Regions from separate parts of the Branchiibius hedensis genome, predicted to be linked through region 1. Evidence: riboswitches for the same ligand, from Rfam matches in the RefSeq annotation. Region 1 holds a riboswitch; the other holds the start of a gene.
The links. A riboswitch is a leader RNA that binds a small molecule or an ion and turns the genes downstream of it on or off. The one in region 1 is predicted to bind S-adenosylmethionine.
Positions count from the first base shown of each region.

Region 2: it holds a riboswitch for S-adenosylmethionine, as region 1 does, so the genes downstream of both, DR843_RS16160 (DUF1684 domain-containing protein) here and metX (homoserine O-acetyltransferase MetX) in region 1, are expected to answer to the same signal.

Region 1 covers NZ_UESZ01000001.1:825,932-837,117, forward strand. Annotated here, with positions in the region: gene hrpA (ATP-dependent RNA helicase HrpA) at 1-268, shown strand, start outside; gene DR843_RS04075 (DUF2254 domain-containing protein) at 252-2,513, opposite strand; gene DR843_RS04080 (HIT family protein) at 2,597-3,031, shown strand; gene DR843_RS04085 (PAC2 family protein) at 3,124-4,032, shown strand; gene DR843_RS04090 (SufE family protein) at 4,034-4,480, opposite strand; gene DR843_RS04095 (EcsC family protein) at 4,524-5,237, shown strand; gene DR843_RS04100 (DUF4192 family protein) at 5,346-6,329, shown strand; gene DR843_RS04105 (NAD-binding protein) at 6,389-8,131, shown strand; SAM riboswitch class IV at 8,204-8,312, shown strand; gene metX (homoserine O-acetyltransferase MetX) at 8,345-9,520, shown strand; gene DR843_RS04115 (universal stress protein) at 9,571-9,966, shown strand; gene DR843_RS04120 (RNA polymerase sigma factor) at 10,202-11,186, shown strand, end outside.
Region 2 covers NZ_UESZ01000001.1:3,321,325-3,332,510, reverse strand. Annotated here, with positions in the region: gene DR843_RS16175 (hypothetical protein) at 1-100, shown strand, start outside; gene dinB (DNA polymerase IV) at 104-1,336, opposite strand; gene DR843_RS16165 (hypothetical protein) at 1,446-2,894, shown strand; gene DR843_RS16160 (DUF1684 domain-containing protein) at 2,926-3,726, opposite strand; SAM riboswitch class IV at 3,745-3,859, opposite strand; gene DR843_RS16155 (hypothetical protein) at 3,957-4,292, shown strand; gene DR843_RS16150 (SDR family NAD(P)-dependent oxidoreductase) at 4,427-5,161, shown strand; gene DR843_RS16145 (AMP-binding protein) at 5,158-6,729, shown strand; partial or broken gene DR843_RS20950 (TetR/AcrR family transcriptional regulator) at 6,856-7,404, opposite strand; gene DR843_RS16135 (ABC transporter ATP-binding protein) at 7,405-8,229, opposite strand; gene DR843_RS16130 (branched-chain amino acid ABC transporter ATP-binding protein/permease) at 8,226-10,025, opposite strand; gene DR843_RS16125 (branched-chain amino acid ABC transporter permease) at 10,025-10,882, opposite strand; gene DR843_RS16120 (ABC transporter substrate-binding protein) at 10,970-11,186, opposite strand, start outside.

The sequences.
Region 1 (11,186 bases):
GGAGCGGCTGGAGAAGGGACCCAGCGACCTGCGGCGCGATGCGGACCGTGCGGCGACGATCGCCCAGGTCCTCACCGAGCGGGACCTGATGGTCTCCCGGTTGCCCGCCGATCGGCGTACGGGAGCTGACGTCCGCGCGATCGACGCGATGATCAGGGAGTTGCGGGTCAGTCTCTTCGCCAACCGGTTGGGCACGGCCTACCCGGTGTCCCCGCAACGGATCTACAAGGCGATGGACAAAGTGGAGGCGGTCACGCCGAGTCGTTGAGTGCGTCGTCGCCCGGGGCCGCCTTGTCGATCGCGTGCGCTGGTTGGTTGCTGAACCGCAGCGCGGTGTGCTGGCTGACCATCCCCGCTTCGGACCCGTACCCCTGGCGGTCGGCAGCGGAGGCCAACCGGCGGTCAAGGCTCGAGCGCCAGTCGCGGGCGACCTGCTCGTCGAGCGCGAGCAGCCGCTCCGCCAGCGGCGGATGCTGGCTGATCGGGCATTGGGCGGCGAGATTCTCCAGCAGTGCGCGCATCCGGCGCTGGACCTGGGCGGCGCCGGCCGAGTAGTGCCGGATCTCGTCGGTGCCGACGGCCACATAGTCCGCCCAGGTGCGGCGGTACCCACTGACCAGCCCGGCGTCGTCGGTCGACTCCTCCTCGCGAACGCGCGGCGCCAGCATCAGCAGGAGGTCCTCGACGTGGTCGAGCGCCTGCACGGCGCGGCCCGGGTCGTTGATCGCGGGGGAGAGGGCCTTGAGGGCGATGTCGGAGATCGACTGCAGCGCCGCCGCCGGACTGACCGACGGCCGGTGGGTGTCGCCGAAGATCAGGGTGCCGAGCAGTTTGTAGACCCGCATGCGGTCGGTCGCACCGTGCACGGTGAACAGGGGAGCGTTGTGCGGCACATGGTCGCCGACGCCGACCATCAGGTCGATGCGGACTCCCCAGTTGATCGCCAACCGCTGGATGCCCGGCAGATTGATGGCCAGCAGCACCCGGCCCCGCTGCGGAGTCTCCCGCAATCGGATGACCTGCGTGCTCGTGTCCTCGACGGGGGCCGCAACCGGTGTGTCGTCATACCAGGCGCGCACCAGCACACCCAGCGCGTCGTCCAACTCGGCAGAGGGACCGGACTGCTCCTGCGCCGGCGTGGGGTAGAGCCGCACGACGGCTTCGCGACCCTGATGGCTGACCCACCGCAGCAGCCGGGACGAGTTCAAGATCGTGCCGACCCGAGCGACCAGGGCGATGAAGAGAATGGCGCTGATGACCGTCAAGAGCACGGCGATCTCCGTTGACAGTTGCAGACCCTTGGAGCCCGCATCCTCGTCGGCCATGTCGAGCGCGGTCATCGCGCTGAAGACGAAGGTCGCAAGGAAGACGCCGAACGACCAACGCATCAACCGGTCCTGCTGGAGCATCGGCACGACCCGCACGGAGATCTGTGACGCACCGAATTGCATCGCCAGCGTGACCGCGGTGAAGACCAGACCGGTGAGCGTCGCCATCGCACCGGCGATCACCCCCAGCAACGTGGCTGTGCCACCCAGGTCGAGCACCGCGCCGCCGGCCACTTCGTCGGCGAGGTTCACCAGCGGTGCCGCGATGACCGCCAGCGCGATCAGCAGCACCGGGACCCGCCACACCGGTCGCTGGGCCAGGCGTCGCTTGGTGCGCCACCAACGCAGCCGGGTGAGGGTGGCGTTCGGAGCCCGTAGTTGCTGCGTGCTCTGCGCCGGCCGCGGCAGCGCCGGCGCGGCCGACTCCGGCACGCCGAACCGACCGGCCAAGGCTTCCTGGACCATGACCTTTCCCCGGATGAGGGGCTGTCGTAGCCGGACTTCGCGACGCATCGCCTTGTCCCGCTTCCGGGGATGATTGGTGTAGCGCCACCGTGCCCACGGCGAGGCGGGGCGGGCCACCCGGATCGCTCCGACGATCAGGAACAGCACGATGAACAACCCGATCAGGCCGGTCCAGATCTTGCCCTTCAGCACCGTCACGACGGCCAGGATCAAGACAAGTACCAGATAGACGGTCAGCGCGATCCGTTCGGCGAGGTCACCGCTGCGGTACTCCACCACGTCGTTGGTGAAGTCCAGGGGGCGCAGTCCCAGCAGGAAGAGTCCGATCACGGCGATGGCCACGAAAACCGCATCGATCGACGTACGACCCTGTTCGCTCCAGTAGACGTCCTCCAGGTGCAGGATCAGCGCGAACTCATCGAGGACCAGAGCTGCTCCGATCCCGAAGACGCAGGCCAGCAGCACGTCGGCGATGGGGGTGTGGCGTCCGGCCACAGCCACGAACCCCAGGCCAGAAGCCGCCATCAGCAGCATGCCGAAGAACGCGTGATGGACATGGACCCCGCCCGGGGTCACATTGCCCGGCCACCAGGACACCTGGGCGCGGATCATCCGCACACTGAACCGGATGAACAGGAAGGTGAGCACGAACGCAACCAGGAGACAAAAGAGCGGCAGGCGTCCGTTGTCGACGATCACGTGCTGGAACCAGTCACCCACCCAGCCCCACCTCCGACAGCACAACTTCGGCAACCCTCATCGTGCCCGAGACGTCGATGGGCGCCCCAGTAGGATCCAGAGCCATGACGACGTTGTTCAGCCGCATCATCGACGGTGAGATTCCCGCCCACTTCGTCTGGCAGGACGAGACCTGTGTGGCGTTCCTGGTGATCGATCCCATGACCGACGGGCACACGATCGTCGTACCCCGCCGGGAGGTGGACAGTTGGCTGGACGCCGACGCCGACCTGGTCACGCACCTGACCCTGGTCGCCCACCAGATCGGCAAGGCCCAGCAGGCCGCTTGGTCCAGCGCCCGGGTCGGGCTGCTCGTCGAAGGGTTCCTCGTGCCGCACCTACATCTGCACGTGTGGCCGGCCAACTCCGTCGAGGATTTCGACCCGCACGACGTGACCCATGGCCAGGACCAGAAGATCCTCGCCGCCAACGCCGCGCGGCTGCGGGCGGCCCTGCGCGACCAGGGTGCCGGCGAGGCGGTACCAGCCGAACCCGCCTGACCCGGCACGGCGGGAATCGGTCGGGCGCCCTGGACGTTGGACCAGTCAAGACCGTCCGCTGACCCGGCCTGCCCGGGTGAGGAGTGAGAAGCATGCAAGACCCACGCGAGTTGTACGACGTCCACGTCGACCTGCCCGCTGACGCCATCGGGGCCGACGTGCTCGTCCTGGCGCTGGGCAACCTGATCGACGCCGGCAACGTGCAGAACCTGTTGACCCAGCACCTGTTGGGGGAGTTCGAGCACAGCGTCATCGCCTCGTTCGACCTGGACCAGCTCTACGACTACCGCGGCCGTCGACCGGTGATGACCTTCGATCGCGACCACTACGAGAGCTACCAGGCGCCACGATTGGTGTTGTACCGGCTGGTTGACGCCACCGGCACCCCCTTTCTGTTGATGTCCGGTCCCGAGCCGGACTACCAGTGGGAGCGATTCACGGCCGCCGTCGAGACCGTGGTCGACCGATTCGGGATCCGGTTGGTCGTCGGAGCGCATGGCGTGCCGATGGGCGTGCCGCACACTCGGCCCGTCGGGATCACCCGCTACGCCTCCGACAGTCGCTTGCTCGGTGAGAACAACCCGCTGTTCGGCCTGATCCAGATCCCGGGCAGCGTTGAAGGGCTCCTGCATCTGCGCCTGGCCGAAAAGGGCCACGACACCATGGGTTTCGCGTTGCACGTGCCGCACTACCTGGTGCAGACCGACTTCGCTGACGCGGCGGTTGCCGCGTTGGAGGCGATTTCCTCCAGCACCGGCCTGGTCCTGCCGGACGCTGCGTTGCGCGCGACGGCCGGTCTGAACCGAGCCGAGATCGAGCGTCAGGTCCGCGACAACGAGGAAGTCGGGGAGTTGGTCTCCGGGCTGGAGCAGCAGTACGACGCCTTCACCGAGGGCGTCCGGCGGCAGAACCTGCTGGCCACCCAGTTGGAGGATCTGCCCAGCGCCGAGGAGATCGGTGCGGAGCTCGAGGAGTTCCTGCGCGAGGAGACCGGCGACTGACTCAACGGTGAGCGGCCGCCGTGGCCCGGGTCACCCGAGCCAGCAGCCCGCTCATCGCGCGCAAGCGCAACGGTGAGATGGCAGCATCCAGACCCAGGTGGTCAGGCAGGTCCAGCGGCAGCGCCGCGACCTGCGTAGCGTCCAACTGACCGGTCAACTCGTGCAACAGTCCGGCGAAGCCGCGGGTCACCGGGGCTTGCGCAGGAGCGCTGACGAACAGGTCGACCCCACCGGGCCGGTCGGCCGAGGCCGTGACGGCCAGATAGACCGGTGACTGGCACTCGGTGACGCGTTCCATGCTCGCTGCCGGATCGGCGTACCGCTCGGGCAGCGACGGCAACTCATCGCCGTACTCGATCAGGAGGGTCACGCGGTCGGTCGGCGGCAACGCCGCAAATTCGGCCAGTACGGCGCGCACCGGCTCGGGCGCATCGGTAGGCAACGGCATTGGCCCACCTTAGGTGGGCCCCCAGCACTGGCAGGATGGCGACATGGCCAAGAAGTCCGCGAAGACCCGCTCGATCGACGATGGCGTCGGCGGTGCACAGGCCGTCGCCGCGGCGAACAAACTGCTGCACCTCGGCGTCGCGGGGGTCGGTCCGTTGCCCTCCGCTCACGAAACGGCCGCCCGTGCCCTGGCCAAGGCGAACGGCAACAAGGACGCCGCGATCAAGTCCATCGTCACCGCCCACCGCAAACTGGCGGCCGCCGAGGGCTTCGCAACCGGAGTGGGCGGGTTCTTCACGCTCGCTGTCGCCGTCCCGGCGAACATCGCCGGCTTCTACCTGGTCGCGGCGCACATGAGCGCATCCATCGCCGCGCTGAACGGCTACGACAACCAACGCGACGAGGTGCAGACTGCCGTCCTGCTGACGTTGGTCGGTGTCGACGCGGACGACATCCTGGCCAAAGCCGGGGTGCGCCGTACGCCGCTGAGCAGCGTGGCCACCGAACGATTGCCCGGTCCGGCGGTCATGGTGATCAACAAGGCGATCGGCTTCCGGTTGCTTGGTCAACTCGGCGGCCGCGCATTCACCCAGTTGGGTCGGGCGGTGCCGTTGGCCGGCGGCGCCTTCGGCGGTGCGATGGATGTCTACCTGTTGAACCAGATCGCCAAGAACGCGGTCTCGGAGTTCCCGCCGCTGGACCGCCCCGCCATCGAAGCGTCCCACAAACGAAAACTATTGGGTCGCAGGCGTTCCTGACCGGCTGCCATCACGGACCCTGTTGATAACCGCCGGAGTAGTGCTGGTTATCCACACCGGAACAACCGGTTCGCCCACCGCGCCGGCGCAGCGAGCACAGTTGCCGTCATGCGACGACATCTTCGGGGGATCGACCAGTACCTGGCTCACCTGCCCTACCAACTCGGCTTCCAACCGCGGGATGCGGTCATCCTCGCGGCCTGGCGGGCCGGGGCCGTGTCGTTCCAGGCGCACGTCGACGGTGCGGACGACGAGACCTTGAGATCGTCGATGCCGGCCCTGGAACGTGGTCTGCGCAGCGTTGCACCGGACTCGGTGATCCTGGCGATCCACGGGCCCTCACCGCAGCCGCCCGCGCTCTCCCAGGTGCTCACCGTGGTCCGCCGGTGCGGTATCCCGATCTCCCATCAGACGGTCAGCGACGCTGGTCGATGGCGTGCGGTGAAGTGCTCATGCGGCCGCTGTCCGCGGGACTGGACGCCGTTGCCGCGCCCCGAAGACGTGCCGGCGATCACCCAGGACATCCTCGAGGGCGCCGCACCCCTGCCCGGCCGCGACACCCTGCGGGAGCTACTGCAGCGCAGCGGGCCGCCGACCCCGCAGTGGGAGCAGCAGATCCCGCGGGCGCTCGGGACTGTAGCCGCGGCTGTGGTGGCGTGGTTGCGCGGCGACGGCGCACACGACCAGTTGGTGATCGCCGTGCGAGCGATGCGCGACAAGAGTTGGCGAGACGTCGTGATGGGTCTGCTTGCGCCAGAGGCGTTTCCCCGACACGAGGCGTCGAACGAGCATTTCGACTGCCGACCACACTTCGCGCAGATCGACCGCCAACTACGGCACGGACCGCTTCCGGGGCATCGGCAGATGCAGTGGACGATGATCAACACCCTGCCGGTGATACCAGCCCAGCATCAGGCGCCAGTACTCACGCTGATCGCCGCGAACTCGTGGGGGCACGGCGGCGGAGCCGAGGCCACCTTGGCCTGTGAACGGGCGTTGAATCTGGAGCCTGCCTACACGATGGCGCAACTGATCGCTGAGGCGGTGACCCAAGCGGTCCCCGCGCGGCCACCGGAGGCGATGACCGCATGAGCGTGTAACCATCGGGTTAAGTACCCACCGGACCGGGTGCCACTCGCTACCTTCGGGGCATGCCTGGGCACGTCGTGGTCTGCGGCTTCTCCGGATTCGCACTGCGTCTGCTCGAACAGTTGCTGGACTCGGGGGAGCAGGTGGTGCTGCTCGTCCCCGCCCTCGACGCAGGCGTAGCTGCAGCGCAGAGTCGGTGGGGTGTGCGGGTGGTCACCGCGCAGTTCGGGGTGACCAGTGCGCTCGCCGAGTGCGAGACAGCCAGGGCGCAGGCCGTGGTGTGTGTCTCCGATGATGAACGCTGGAATCTCGAGATCGCCCTCCTCGCAGAGCAACTCGCGCCCTCCGCTCGCATCGTGACGCAGTTGTCGAACGCCACCGTGGGTACGGCGATGGCGGATGGTTCGGGTCGTCACGTCGTCCTTGACGTGGCGACATTGGCGACGCCGTCGGTGGTGGAGGCCTGTTTGGGCCAGACCGTCCACGACATCGACGTCGCGGGTACGACCTTCGTCGTCGCGACGTTCCCGGTCAGCGCGGACGCCAGCCTGCGAGCCAGATTCGGTGACCTGGCACCCGTGGCGGTCATCGGCGCCGGCGGCGAGGTGTCCGCCTGCCCCGGGCGGGACCACATCGTGCGCTCCGGCGAACGCGCGGTGATGATCGGAACGGCCGAGGATTTCGCCCGGCAGCGGCTGGCCCTGCCGCAGCCGGCCCGACCCGCACGCGACGTCGCCCGGCGGCCGCTGCCGCACCGGCTGTTGCACTCGGCGGAGACGTTCGCCCGGGACGCGAACCCGAACCTGTTCCGGATGGCGGCCGTACTCGCCACTTTGCTGTGCATCTCCACGATCGTGTTGTGGCTGGGCTACCGCAAACCCGGGATGAGCGCGCTGGACGCTCTCTATTTCAGCAGCGAGACGATCGCGACCGTCGGCTACGGCGACTTCAACTTCGCCACCCAGCCGCCGTGGTTGCGGCTGTGGTCGATTCTGCTGATGTTCGCTGGCGTGACCACCACGGCCATCGTCATGGCGTTCCTTGCCGATGTCCTCATCTCGCGCCGCTTGTCGCACGGCGCCGCCCGCACGCGAGCCCGCCGGATGAGCGGGCACACGATCGTCGTGGGGCTTGGTGCGTTCGGAATGTCGGTGACGAGTGCCCTTCGCCAGCGCGGGGAGCAGGTGGTCCTTGTCGAGCGTGCCGAGCACACCCGGTTCAGCGAGACGGCCGCCGGTCTCGACGTGCCCGTGATCTACGGGGACGCTGCGTTGCCGGACACGATGTCCTCCGCCGGGCTGGGCCGCGCCCGTGCTGTTGCCGTGGTCACCAGCAGCGACCTGACCAACATCGAAGTGGCCATCGCGGTTCGCACCCTCCTCGGGCCCCGCTGGGGGACACCGACCGATGACGGAGTTCCGGTGGTCCTGCGGATCTTCGATCGTGACCTGGCGGGCGCCGTGGTCAACCGGTTCGGCTTTCAGAACGTTCGTCCGACGGTCGAGCTGGCGGTGCCGTGGTTCGTCGGCGCCGCCCTCGGCCTGCACGTGCTGGGCACCTTCTCGGTCCAGGGCGAATCCTTCATGGTGGGTCGCTTCGAGGTGGGTGACGGGCTGGACGCCGTGACGATGGACGAACTGTCGGCCCGCACCCGCGTGATCGCCATCCGCCGGACCAACGGATCCCTCGAGCACTCGCCGCGTCGCGAGGCCAGCTTCGCCGCCGGGGACCTGGCCTATCTCGTCGGCCCGTACGCCGAGTTACTGGCCGTGCTGCGACGTGGCCGGACCGTCGGCGGCGCCTGAGGGGCTGGTCAGGAGGGCGGCGCCTGCGGTGCGCGAGGAGACGAAGCGGCCGCCGGTGCGTTATCTTGGGCGGGTCAAGAGTTCCAGCGACAAGCCCCGGCTCGTTGGACGGCAACCCTCCTCGCGGTGGGGTGCCCCGGGTGAAGACAAGGCCGGATCAGGTGTCCGGCAACCGCGGGGCCCAGGTGGCCCCTCCCGTCCGGAGAGGCCAGGATGACCGTCGTTGAATCCCGTATCGCTCAGGCACCAGCGCGTCCGCAGGCCCGGCGGGTGCCCACCCCGCCCGGTGCCAACCCCCGGGCGCACGCGATCGGCGTACCCGCATTCGTCACCGAGACCGGCGAACGTATCCCCGATCTGGTCATCACCTTCCAGACCTGGGGCACGCTGTCCCCGGCTGCCGACAACGCCATCCTCATCGAGCACGCCCTCACCGGGGACGCGCACGTCGTCGGACCGACCGGACCCGACCAGCCCACTCCCGGCTGGTGGCCGGGCATCATCGGCCCCGGCGCACCGCTGGACACCGACACCAGCTTCGTCGTCGCGGTCAACGCGGTCGGCGGCTGCCGGGGGACCACCGGCCCGCACACCCTCGCCCCGGACGGTCGGGCGTGGGGCTCGCGGTTCCCCCGCACCACCATCCGTGACCAGGTCAGCGCCGAGGCGATCGTCGCCGACTACCTGGGCATCGACCGGTGGCAACTGGTCCTCGGCGGATCGATGGGCGGGATGCGCGCGATCGAATGGGTCGGCAGCTTCCCCGAGCGCACCGGCGCGGCACTGGTCATCGCCAGCACACCGTGGGCTACCGCCGATCAGATCGCGTGGGGACACATGCAGTCCGTCGCGATCGAAAGCGATCCGGCCTGGCACGGCGGCGACTACTACGCAACCGGTCACACTCCCGATACCGGTCTGGGCCTGGCCCGGCGGATCGCCCACAACACCTACCGGTCGGCCGCCGAACTCGACGACCGTTTCGGGCTGACCCCGCAGACGTCGCACCGCCCGCTTGACGGTGGACAGTTCGCGGTGCAGAGCTATCTGGATCACCAGGCGGCCAAGCTGGTTCGGCGGTTCGACGCCGGGTCCTACCTCAACCTCACCCGGGCGATGGCCACCCACGATGTGACCCGCGACCGTGGCGACCTGGCCGACGTACTCGGCGGGTACGACGGGTTGTTGCGCGTGGTGGCCGTCGACAGTGATCGGCTGTTCCCGCCGGCTCTGTCCGAGGCGATGGTTGCTGCGTACGGGCGGGAGCCGCTGCTCACGATCGCCTCCGATCATGGCCACGACGGGTTCCTGATCGAGCACGACCAGATCGCGACGATCACCGCCGACGTCGTGGCCGACACCCGTCCCCTGGGTGGCGCCGTCGGGTAACGTCGGGGCAGCGGGTCCCGGGGTGCCTTCCGGGGGGAAGGAAGGTCCGGATGACGGTCGTCGTCACCTACGCAGACTCTGCCGAAAGCACCGCCGCGTTGTACGCCGCGGCGGACGAATGCGGCCGACGGCGGCTGCCGCTGGTCGTCGTTGATCTCGGCGGTGCCCCGCAGCCGATCAGTGACGTCACCACCCGCCTTGCTGCACAAGGCCATTCGGTGGACGTGGTGCACCCCGACGAGGTAGCGGACACGGTCGAGGAAGTTCTGCGGGTGGTCGCTCAGCGACAGGCCGCCCTGCTGGTGATCGGTCTGCGGCACCGCACGCCGGTCGGCAAGCTCATTCTCGGATCGGCAGCGCAACGACTGCTGCTGGATGCCGCCTGCCCGGTGCTTGCCGTGCGGCCCGGGTTGCGCTCGGACGAAGAACCGCAAACAGGGCTCTGACCAGCGATGTTGCCGGGCTCGGAGCGAGTTCCTGGAGGCCTGCGGAATGATCTGGGCGCAAATGGGTTTTATAATGGTGACCAGCGCATTCCGCAAGGGGGACTTCCCCGCCCCGGAGATGCTCCCCAACACTGACCCAGAAGTCGTCGCGATCGATGTGAACGACCGCGTTCGTCGTGCCGTGGACCCCACCGCGGTCGTCGGAACGGCTTCTGCATGTCCTGGAAGGTAGCGAGTGACCTCAGTGTCGAAGACCCAGACAGCGCCGGCTGACGCCGTCGAGAACGCCAGCACGGCGAAGGCCGACGGGAAGGCTCCCGCGAAGGCGACTGCCCGGAAGACGACCGCCAAGAAGGCACCGGCCAAGCGGGCCGCCGCGAAGACAACGGCGAAGGTGGCCGGCGCAGCAGCAGCTCCGGCCAAGAAGGCTGCGGCCAAGAAGGCGACGACGGCCAAGGCCGCGGCGAAGAAGACCAGCGAGAAGGCTGACGCGGCCGGTGACGGCGAGGACACTGCGGAGGACATCGACCCGGACGAGGAGATCGAGCTCACCGAAGAGGTCCTCGTCGAGGAGACCGCTGCCGTCGAGGGCGCCACCGACAGCACCGACGCGGAGGACACCGCCGACGGCGAGGAAGCGGCCAAGCCGGCCGCCGCCGAGGAGAGCGAGTCGGCTGCGTTCGTCATCCGCCAGGACGACGAGGACGACGCCCCCGCCCAGCAGGTCGTGACCGCCGGTGCCACCGCCGACCCGGTCAAGGACTACCTGAAGCAGATCGGCAAGGTCGCCCTGCTGAACGCCGAGCAGGAGGTCGAACTCGCCAAGCGCATCGAGGCCGGCCTGTTCGCCGAGGAGAAGCTGAACTCCGGCGACAAGATCGAGATGAAGCTCAAGCGTGAGCTGTGGTGGATCGCCCAGGACGGCAAGAAGGCCAAGAACCACCTGCTGGAGGCCAACCTGCGCCTGGTGGTCTCCCTGGCCAAGCGTTACACCGGTCGCGGCATGCTCTTCCTCGACCTGATCCAGGAGGGCAACCTCGGTCTGATCCGGGCGGTCGAGAAGTTCGACTACACCAAGGGTTACAAGTTCTCGACGTACGCCACGTGGTGGATCCGTCAGGCGATCACCCGGGCGATGGCCGACCAGGCCCGCACCATCCGCATCCCCGTGCACATGGTCGAGGTCATCAATAAGCTGGCCCGCGTCCAGCGGCAGATGT
Region 2 (11,186 bases), 2.5 Mb from region 1:
TGTGGACAAGGCCGACGATGCCGTCGCGGGCGTCGAGAACTCCCTCGACAACGCGATCGACGGCAACGCGCAGACCCGCCGCGCCCGCCGCGGAAACTGACCCCTACGGTTCGCTGATCGGCAACACCGGGGTCTGGGTGCCGACATCCTGGTCGAGCATCCGGGCCCGAGTCAGGGCTGTGGTGCCGAATCGCTGACGTACGTCGTCCACGGCCTGTTCGAGTTCCGCGCGGGTCTGGTCTCGGCGTACGTCATCCAACGGCAACAGCAGTTGCTCCGACCCGCGGGGGTCCAGCCCGGACAGGGTGACTCCGACGAGCGTGAGCCCGCGGTCGACGGCCTGCCCCCACACGTCGTACATCAAGGATCGGGTCGCGGCCAGGATCGGCGCGGTCGAGTCGGTGGCGCTGGCCAGCGTGCGCGAGCGGGTGGCGCGGGAGAAGTCGGCCCAGCGCAACCGCACCGTCACGGTGCGCGCCCGCAGGTCGGCGTCGCGCAGGCGGTGGGTGACCCGGTCCACCAGGCGGGTCAGGATGTCGTCGATCTCGCTCTCGCTGCGCGGCCGGGCGCCGAACGCGCTCTGGGATCCGATCGAGCGACGGCGGTGACCGGTGTGCACCGGGCGCGGATCGCGCAGGTTGGCGACGGCGTGCAAATGCCGACCGGCGGCCGGTCCGAGGGCGTGGGTGAGCGTGCGCTCGTCGAGTGCCGCCAACTGACCCACCGTACGAATGCCGCGTGAGCGCAGCTTCTCAGCCGTGACTTTGCCGACGCCCCAAAGCCTTTCGATGGGAAGCGGGTGCAGGAAACCCGCCTCGTCGGCGGGCACCACGAGCAACCCGTCCGGTTTGCAGTGCGCGCTGGCGATCTTGGCCAGGAACTTCGTGCGGGCGACACCGACCGAGATCGGCAGGCCCACGACGGCCCGCACCTCGGAGCGGATCACGGCGGCGACTTCCTGCGGGCTGGTGTAGCTGCGACGCAGCCCGCTGACGTCGAGGAACGCTTCGTCGATCGACAGCGGCTCGACGACCGCAGTGATGTCCCGCAGGACGGCGAAGACGTCCTTGCTGGCCTGGGAGTAGGCGGACAACCGGGGCGGTACGACGATCGCGTCCGGGCACAGCGAGCGCCAGATCCGCTCGGGCATGGCCGCACGAACACCGCAGGCTTTGGCCTCATAACTGGCGGCCATCGCAATGCCGCCCCCGACGATGACCGGTCGACCCCGCAGGTCCGGATCGTCACGCTGCTCGACGGAGGCGAAGAACGCATCGAGGTCGGCGTGCAGGATCGAGCCCTGGGACTGCCACGACGCTGCACTGGACACGAACATATGTTCGCACCCCGTGCTGACAGAGTGCGGAATGGCGGGCTTGTTGCGCAGCTACGGTGGGTATGCAATTTTGCTGCGGGCACCTGTAACAAGTCCTTATGGTTCCGTCATGTCCTATGTACCCGCGCCTTATGCGCCGGTGCCCTGGTTGATGCGGGTGTGGCGACACTGTGCACCCGATGTCGATCTGCGGACCCAACGCAACATCGCGCCGCTGATGCGCGTCTACCCCGGGGTTCCCAAGGATCTGTCGCACACGACGCTGTCGCGCTACGAGAACGGCACGGTGCCGGTCACGCTGGAACTGGTGACCGCGTTCGAGCAGGTGCTCGGTCTGGCGCCGGGGATCATCGGCGCGCACCTGGAAGACACCGACGTGGTGCAGATCGACCGATGGCAGCGACGGGCGTTCCTGGACGGTGTGGACCGCGGCCTGGACGGACCGGACTGGCAGCGGCTCAGCCACCTGCTGACCGCACCCACCGGTGGGTTGGTGCTACGCAGCGACGACACCCAGGCGCTCATTGCCCGGCTGATGACCGAGATGACCGTCTCTCTCGGCCCGGCGTATCAGTTCCGGATGCAGGCGCTGATCCGGTTGGCCAAGGACGAATTCACCCGTGATCTGGTGGGTGACGCCATCGAGGCTCACCTGTCGGCCTGCGGCTACTCGGTGATCGGCGATGCCCTGGAGTTGTTGCCCAAGGCGCATCATCCGCGTACGGCCGGGGTCCTCATGGACAGCTACGAAAAGCTCGAGGGGGTCGCGCTGATGCTCTCCGCCGGCGCGATCGAGATGGCCATCATCGAGGACCAGATCAGCCCGGTCTTCTGGGCGCGGCTGTCCGAGCAGTTGCTCGCCGACCTGAGTCAGCCGGACTCAGCTCGGTACCGACCGGCGACGTTGATCTTCGATCTGCTGCCGCGTCCGGTGCAGGCTCACCTGATCGGGCGGCTGGGGGACAGCGCACGGCAGGCCCTGACCGAACTGCGCAAGGCGCACTCGGCCGTGGTGCGCAGCCCCGAAGAAGTCCGGGTGCTGCGCGCCCGGTGTGACCGCATCGCCGAGATGTTGCTCGAACAGACCCGGCCGCACCGACCGGCCACGTTGACCGAGGGACTCATCTACTGGCTGCGCGAAGCCCTGGCGGATGAGCATCTGCCGCTGGAAGGCGCGATCGTCCTGGCCTCCAGCCCGTTCGCCGACGCGCTGTCGCACCACTTGGAGCGTCACGACCGCGATCTGCCTGGCGCCGAGGTGACACTGAACTCCTGTCAGCGGTACGACGCGAGTTCCCTCGCGGACGCCTACCGGACCGCTGAGCCGAGCGACCGCGCCCGACTTCTGGTGCCGCTGGCGCACAACCGGGCGTTCCCGCACGACCTCGACCTGCGTACTGAGACTCAGGCGCCGGACGTCGAGCACCGCCGATTGCTCTACGCCGCCGGGATGTCCGCCCATCCCGGCTTGGCGACGTTGGCCCAGGAGCCCGGCCTGACACCCTTCGAGCGGCAGGCCGCCGGCTGGTGGTCGCGGGTGGAGATCCCGCCCGCCTGACGGGGCACGCCCAGCGCGGGTGAGCGCATCGTCACAGCGGCGTCTTCTCACCGGCCTCGACCGCGATCGGCAGCGTGTTCTGCGCCGGCGGCAGCGGGCAGGTGGCGTACGGCGTGTACGCGCACGGCAGGTTGGTCGCGCGGTTGAAGTCGAGCGTGACCCGACCCGCCGCATCAGGTGCGGGCACCGACAGAGCCCGGTTCGCGGCGTACGTGCTGATCCCGCTCGTGGCGTCACGCAACAGCACCAGCAGATTGCCCCCGTGCCCCGGGAAGGCGACCAGGGTCAGGTCCTGGCCGTCCTTGGTGAAGTGGATCTCCCCGGGTGCGTCGTAGACGTGCTGCAAGCCGTCGACCGCGGCACCGACCGTGGTGGGGATGGGTTCGTCGTACGCCGAGTAGCGGCCCTCGATCACCCACGCCGGATCGGGGGCGAACGTGGGCGTGCCCTCGTAGCCAGCCAGGATCTCGTGGTCGGGGTGCCGTGGGCGGATGATGTCCTCACCTCCACGCTTGGCGACTTCGATGACGCCATCCTCGAATCCCACTGTGACACCGGCGCGTTCGGGGATCACGCCGAAGTCGACAGTGCCATCGAGGCGCTCACCGTCCCTAGTCAGCGTTTCGCCGTCATCGAGGCGGACGTGGACGCCGCTCTGGTCGGTCCACCACTGGCCCGGAGCGCGGTCGAAGCGCTGCGGCTCCTGCGACAAGAAGTGCAGACCGGTGACGGCCAGGAAGCCGTGCCGGTCGGCGCGGGTCTGCTCATGCTGCTGGTGCCACTGCTGCCAGTCGGCGGCGAAGTCGGTGCTGTCGATCACGGCATTACTCATTGCTGCTCCCTGAGGTCACTCTCACGCTTGCCCGCCGGGGTTCCGGTCGGGCCGGGCTTTCACCTGGAGCACCCCACCGTGGAAGGAGGGTTGCCGGTCAGCCAGCCAGGGCTTGTCACTGACACTCAATGCCTACTGCGACGGTAGGTTATCGGGTTAGCCCGTGTCCACTTCTGTCCGGTCGCGGTTTTGCGGGTCTGTCCGTGACCTGTGTGCAATACGGTTTGTCCATGAAGAAGTTCAAGCTGACGCTCGTGGTGCTCGGCCTCATCGCGCTGGTGGTCGGCGGCATCCTGCTGTTCATGGTGCTCAGTGTGGACTTGAAGGTCATCTGGGAGATCGCCACCCGATACCAGGGAGGCGGCACGACCAAGGGGTTGACCGATCCGCGACCCAAGATGGGCATCATCTGCGGCCTCGCACTGGGTGCGGGCCTGTTGATCGGGTTGGGCTTGGGTTTGCCGCTGCACCGGTCGTTGTCGCAGAAGAAGCTGGACGCGTTGGTCGACCAGCGGGTCCAGCAGCGACTGGCCGGGACGGCTACGCCGGACGCTTCCGCCGAGTAGGTCGGCGACGGCGCAGTCCGCGTGCACCGATGCCGTCAGCACCCCTTGTCACGACCATCTCGTTGGCGATTGAATCCATACCAAGCAAACGATAGCTTTGTTGGCGTGAACTGCCAGAATCGATCGCTCGGAGGATGAACGGCGAGGCGACAATCGCACCCTCCCTCGCCGGAAAGACCGCCCTGGTCACCGGTGCCGCACACGGACAGGGAGCCGCCGAAGCAGCACTCTTCGCCAGCCTCGGGGCCACGGTGATCGCCACCGACCTGCTGCACGCCGAGGTCGCCGATGTCGCCCGGCGGCTCGGGCCCTCAGTGACCGGGTTGGCTCACGACACGGCGTCCCGCTCTTCCTGGGACGATGTCGTGGCTGCCACGGTGGAGGTGCACGGCCACCTCGACGTCCTGGTCAACAACGCCGGCGTCTACCGGACGGGCGAATTCCTGCCGTGGCTGGAGGCAGACCTTCGGCACGTGTTGGACGTCAATCTGATCGGGCCACTGCTGGGTGTCCAGGCGGTCGTACCCGTGATGCCCCCGGGCGGCTCCATCATCAACATCGCCTCCATCTCGGCCCTTCGCGGGCACCCTGGTGCCGTCCCCTATGCGGCGTCCAAGTGGGGTCTGCGTGGCGCCACCCGCTCGCTCGCCGGGGAACTGGCTCCACGGCAGATCCGGGTCAACTGCGTCTGTCCCGGATCGGTGGATACCCCGATGACGCAGAACAGCACCGCCGACCTCAGCCTGCTTCCGGTGCCCCGCAAGGGGACGCCGGAGGAGGTCGCATTCATCGTCGCCTACCTGGCGTCCGATGCCAGCGGCTACATGACCGGCACGGAAATCGTTATCGATGGAGGAGCTACCGCATGATCACCGACCGACTCCGCGCCCCGGCGTACATGCCCGATCTGCTCGTGCGGGCGCTCGCGCGCGGCCGCAGCCTCCCGGCTGTCCAACTGCCCGGGGCGACGCTGTCCTACGCCCAGCTACGGGATCGGATCAGCCAGTTCGCCCAGGCGTATACGGCCGCCGGTGTGATGCCTGGCACCCCCGTCGCCGTCCTCTCGGCCAACCGCCCCGAGGTGTTCTTCGTGCTGGGGGCGGGGTACCTCACCGCAACGCGAGCCACCGCGCTGCACCCGAAGGGCTCGCTCGATGACCACGCTTTCGTCCTGGAAGATGCCGGCATCGACACCCTGGTCTTCGATCCTGCCGGGTACGCCGATCACGTCGTGGCGCTCGCCGAGCGCCTGCCGGGTCTGACCCGTCTGTTCTCCCTCGGCCCGGCCCCCATCGGCACCGATCTGGTGACCCTGGCCGACACGTTCACCCCGCGACGGTTGGTGGCCCCTCAGGTGCACGCCGATCAACCTTCCAGCCTGGTCTACACCGGAGGTTCGACCGGTCGGCCCAAGGGGGTCGTCGGGACCTACCGGAGCACCGCGATGCTCACCCAGATCCAGTTGTCAGAATGGGAGTGGCCGACGACGCTGCGCTTCCTCTTCTGTACGCCGCTCGGTCATGCTGCCGGTGGATTCTGGATCCCTGTGCTGCTACGCGGCGGCTCGATGGTCGCGATGTCCGCCTTCTCCGCCACGGCTTTCCTGGAAACGGTTCAGCGCGAACGGATTACGGCCACGATGTTGGTGCCGACGATGCTCTACGCCATCCTCGATCACCCGGATCTGGACTCTTACGACGTGTCGTCGCTGGAGGTCATCTACTACGGGGCTTCTCCCATCTCGCCCAGTCGCTTGGCCGAGGCCATCCGCAGATTCGGGCCGATCTTCTTCCAGTTCTACGGTCAGACCGAATCGCCGATGACGATCTCGGTCATGCGACGCAGCGAGCACCGTGAAGACGATCTCGAGCGCCTCGCCAGTTGCGGTCGGCCCGTCGCCTGGCTCGAGGTGGCGCTGTTGGATCCGGACGGGACCGCGGTCTCGCCTGGTGTCTCCGGAGAGGTCTGCGTGCGTGGCCCCCTGGTCACCGACGGCTATTGGAATCGGCCGGAGGAGACCGATCGGCTCTTCGCCGGCGGATGGTTGCACACCGGCGACATCGCGCGCCAGGACGCGGATGGCTTCCTGACCATCGTCGACCGGACCAAGGACGTCATCATCTCGGGAGGATTCAACGTCTTCCCCCGGGAGATCGAGGACGTGATCTCCGCACAGCCCGCGGTCGCCGAGGTCGCCGTGATCGGCGTACCTGACCCGAAGTGGGGGGAGGCCGTGAAGGCGGTCGTGGTCCCTCAACCCGGTCAGCACCCGGACGTGGCAGCCATCATCGCCGCTGTGCGCGAGCGCAAAGGCCCCAGTCACGCGCCGAAGAGCGTCGACATCGTCAGCGAACTCCCACTGACGGCCGTCGGCAAACCGGACAAACCTACACTGCGACAGCGTTATTGGCAGGGTCAAACTCGCCAGGTCGGGTGATCGGCGCCCGTCCGGGAGTTCCGCGACCGGCTCGCCGGCAGCCTCAACGCTGCAACAGGCCGCCGTGCAGCAGTGCGAGGAATTGGTCGGCCAGCACCGTCGGGGTGTAGCTGCCCCCGGGCGATACCAACGGACCGACGACCACACCGTGTCTCGGATGAAGCGATAGAGGATCCGGGCATCCAGGTCGGGGCGGAACTCGCCGCCCTCCTGGCCGCTGATGATCGCGCTACGCCAGACCTGCTCCACCTCGCGGCCGGCGTCGACCAGGTAGCCGAAACCCGGTTGCGTGGCCAGGCTGGAGGCTTCGTTCTGGTAAAGCGCCACGGTCAGCGGCCGTTCGTGGATGATCTCGAACGCATCTCGCACCAAGCGATCGACCAGATCGGTCGCCGATCCGCCGGCAGCCACCGCCGCCGCAGTCTTCGTGTGCAAGTCGTCAACGAACGAGCGGAGGATCTCGTGCGCCATCTCGTCCTTGGACGAGAAGTGGTGGTACAGGCTGCCGGAAAGGATGCCGCCGTGCTGGGCGATGTCTCGGACGGTGGTTTCGGCGTAACCCTTGGTTGCGAAAAGGTCCTCGGCGATCGCCAGGAGCTCGCGCCGCCGTTCGGATTGCGGCAGGGTATCGGCCTCGCCCCTGCCGGACGAGCCCCCGTTGTTCCTCGGGCTCACCTAGTGGCTCCTTCCGCCCATATCCTGCTCCTTCGTCTCGACCGAGCCGACCGCCTTGTTAGATCGTTGCAAACCTATAGCCCCGACATACTCCCCGAGGACCGCCTCCCGGATCTGATCGGGATGACTCTCCGAGACGCGGCCGGCGAAACTGACCCGTCCATTGTCGAGCACCACGACATCATGGGCGATATTGAGCGCGGCGTCGATCGACTGCTCGACGAGCAGGATTCCCAATCCCGCGTCGGCGAGAGCGCCGATACGTGCCATGACCTCCGCCACAATGGCGGGCGCCAGGCCGCCCGACGGCTCGTCCAGCATCAGCACCTGCGGTTTGGCCATGAGCGCCTGTCCGATGGCGAGCATCTGCTGTTGGCCGCCGGACATCGAGCCGGCCAGCGCGCCGCTCTTCTCCTGCAGGATCGGAAAGAGGTCGTACGTTCCGGTGAGTTGATCGCGCAGTTCCGTCCGCGACAACCGGCGAGTGTGCGCACCGAGGATCAGATTCTGCTCCACGGTGAGTCGCCGGAAGACCCGTTTGCCCTCCTGCACGTAAGCGAGACCGCGATGCACCCGCTCAGCGACACCCGCCGTGCCCGCATCCTCGCCCAACAAATGGACCGAGCCGCCCGTGAGTTTGTTCAGACCACTAATGGCGCGCAGGGTGCTGGTCTTTCCCGAGCCGTTGCGTCCCACCAGTGCCGTGATCTGCCCCGGGTGCACGGCAAAGGACACATCCCAGACGACCTGCAGATCGCCGTACCCGGTTGCAAGGGTGCGCACCTCGAGCGACGGCGCGCCGACCGCGGATGTCGACGACGTCATGCCTGCCCCACTGTGCTCGCAGCCGCGCCGAGATACTCCCGCCGCACCTGCTCGTTGGCGGCCACCTCCGAGGGGTTCCCGTGCGCGATCACCTGCCCGTGCGCCAGAGCCACCACCTCGTCGGCGAGACCCATGATCAGTTCGAAATTGTGCTCGACCAGCACGATCGTGCCGCCCGTATCACGGATGCCACGAATGATGTTTGTCAGTCGCGGCACCTCGTGCTCATCCAGTCCCGAAGCGACCTCGTCCAACATCAGCACGCCCGCACCCGAGGCCAAGCAGCGCGCGACCTCGAGCAGCCGGCGCATCCCCAGCGGGAGGGAGATCGCTTCGTCGGCAGCGTGACCTTCCAGGCCGACCAACTCGAGCAATCGCCAGGCCTCGCCGCGATCGCTCTCGCGAGCGCGCCGGTAGGAAGGCAGTCGTAGGACAGCCGGCACGAGGCCAACCCGCTCGCGCGCGGACCGTCCGCTCCTCACGACCTCGAGCACTGTCATGCCCTCGGGAATGTTGGGAGTCTGGAATGTTCGCGACACGCCGGCTCGCGCCACCTCATGTGGATGTCGGGTCGGCAGCGGCTTGCCGCCCAGCGAGATCGTGCCGCCGTCTGCCCGATAGAACCCACACACCATGTTGAGCAGCGTCGTCTTGCCCGAACCGTTGGGACCGATGAGTGCCGTGACGTGCCCTGGCTTCGCGGTGAACGTCACGTCGGACAATGCCCGGTTCCCACCGAATGCCTTACTCACCCCTTCGATGACCAAGGCACTCCCAGCGACTGGCTCCGGATCCGGCAACACCTCCGGCGCGATCGAGTCGGGCGGCGTGATGTGAGCCGACTGGTCAAGGCGCCGAACGGCCAGCTTCCCCAACCTCGCCAGGCCGCCTTTGAGCAACAGTCCGCCGACCAGGAGGAACGCGCCGCTGAAGATGAGCGAGTACTGCTGGAAGGCGTTCGATTGGTTCGGACCGAACTGCATGATGAACGATCCGACCGCGGCGCCGTACACACTCGTCGAGCCACCCAGGATCGATGCCGCAAGCAACGTCGTGACCGTGTGGAAGTCGAAGGAATCCGGAGCGACGAACAGGTCGATGTTGGCGAACAGCGCTCCACCCAGACCAGCAGGTATCGACCCGAGCCCGTAGGCGAGCAGTTTCATCCGGTAGACCGGGATGCCCATGGAGGACGCCAGGACCGGGCTCTGCTTCAAGATGCGGAATCGCGTTCCGAAACTGGAGGTGACGATGTTGCGCATCACCCAGAACCACACGACGCTCACCACCCCGATCGCCACGGCAAGCCCATTGGCACCGAGTGCCTGGCCGAACACGGTGGGCGGCTGGATCCCCACCAGACCATTACGGCCACCCGTCTGGTCAGGGAACATGCTCAGCACGTCGGGCACGATGAGGATGAGGAAGAAGGACGTCATGGCCAACGACCACGACCCCAGTCGCAGCCCCGGGATGCCGGTGACAAGTCCGACAACCAGCGCAACCGCGGCGGCCACGACCAGCTGCAGCAACAGATCGGTGTGGCCACTGACGGACAGGCGAGCGCCGGCGTAGGCGCCCGCGGCGTACATCGCTGCTTGCCCGAGCGCCAACTCACCGGCGTAACCGAGAGAGAGATTGAGACCACTGGTGACCAGGGACAACACGAGTGCGAGCTCTATCTGTCGGACTTGTGCATAATCCAGGCCCAGGAACGGGACCAGGATGATGAGTACGCCGATTATGGCGGGAATGGTCCAGGAAGGCAGCGTCCGCACGGCGCGCCATATCTGCATCAGACGGTCCTTTCCTGGGCCCGGACGAATATCCCGGTGGGGCGGGCCATGAGGACAACCACCAGGACCAGGAAGACGGCGATGTTGGCGTACTCGGCCCCGACATATCTGATGGTCGCCGCCTCGACGAAGCCGACGGTCATACCGCCGACGAGCGCACCGGGCATGTTCCCGAAGCCGCCGAGCGCGAGAGCCACGAACCCCTTGAGGGCCAACGAGGACCCCAGCGTCGCAACCGCGTAGGTCGATGGACCGATCAACATTCCGGACAGGCCGGCCACCGCTCCCGACACCGCGAAGGTGCCCAGCGCAAGGAGCCGCACGTTGATCCCGCGCAGCATGGCGGCCTCGCGATCTTCGGTGATCGCCATCAGCGACAAGCCGACCGTCGTACGCCGGGTGATCACTTCGAAGGCAAGCACCAGCAGTACCGCGAAGATGACGATCGCGAACTGGACCGGATAGGCCTGGCCGCCCAGAACGCGCACAGGGTCGTTACCGCCGGCGAACGGGACGGTCAACGGCGACGATCCCCAGACCAGTTCGGATACTCCGGTCAACAACACGGACACGCCGAGCGTTGTGATGAGGGCGCTGTGCATATCCGACAGAGGTCGGATGGCGATGCGTTCCTCCACGACGGCAACCACGAGAACTGCCACTGTCACGAGCACGGCCACGACGACTGAAGGAAGCGTCCAACTGACCAGGCCGGTGTATGCGATGAATGCGCCGAGCATCATCAACTGGGCATGCGCGAAATTGAAGGTGCGGTAGCCCATGTACACGATGTTGTAGCCGAACGCGACCAGCGCGTAGATACCGCCGGTCGACAGCGCCGCCCAAACGAGTGTCATCTAATCTCCTCGGTGAGTGCCCACGTGATGTGCGCCCGCGGACGGAAAAAACCTGACCGTCCGCGGGGCGCGACATACGTTGAGAGGTCAGCTCTCGGGATGGATCTGGCCGTTCTTGACGGGTGCTGGCTGGACGAAGATGTAGATCGTCTTGTCAAGGCCGGCCGATGGGGCGTGCTTGGTGGCCGTGTAGGCGTACAGCGGCGTGATCACCGTCTTGGCGTCCTTCTGCACCTGCGAATCGGTGAGAGCCTGGGCCAGCTTGGTCGAGTCGTTCGCTGCGCCGACCTTGTCCGCCGCCGCC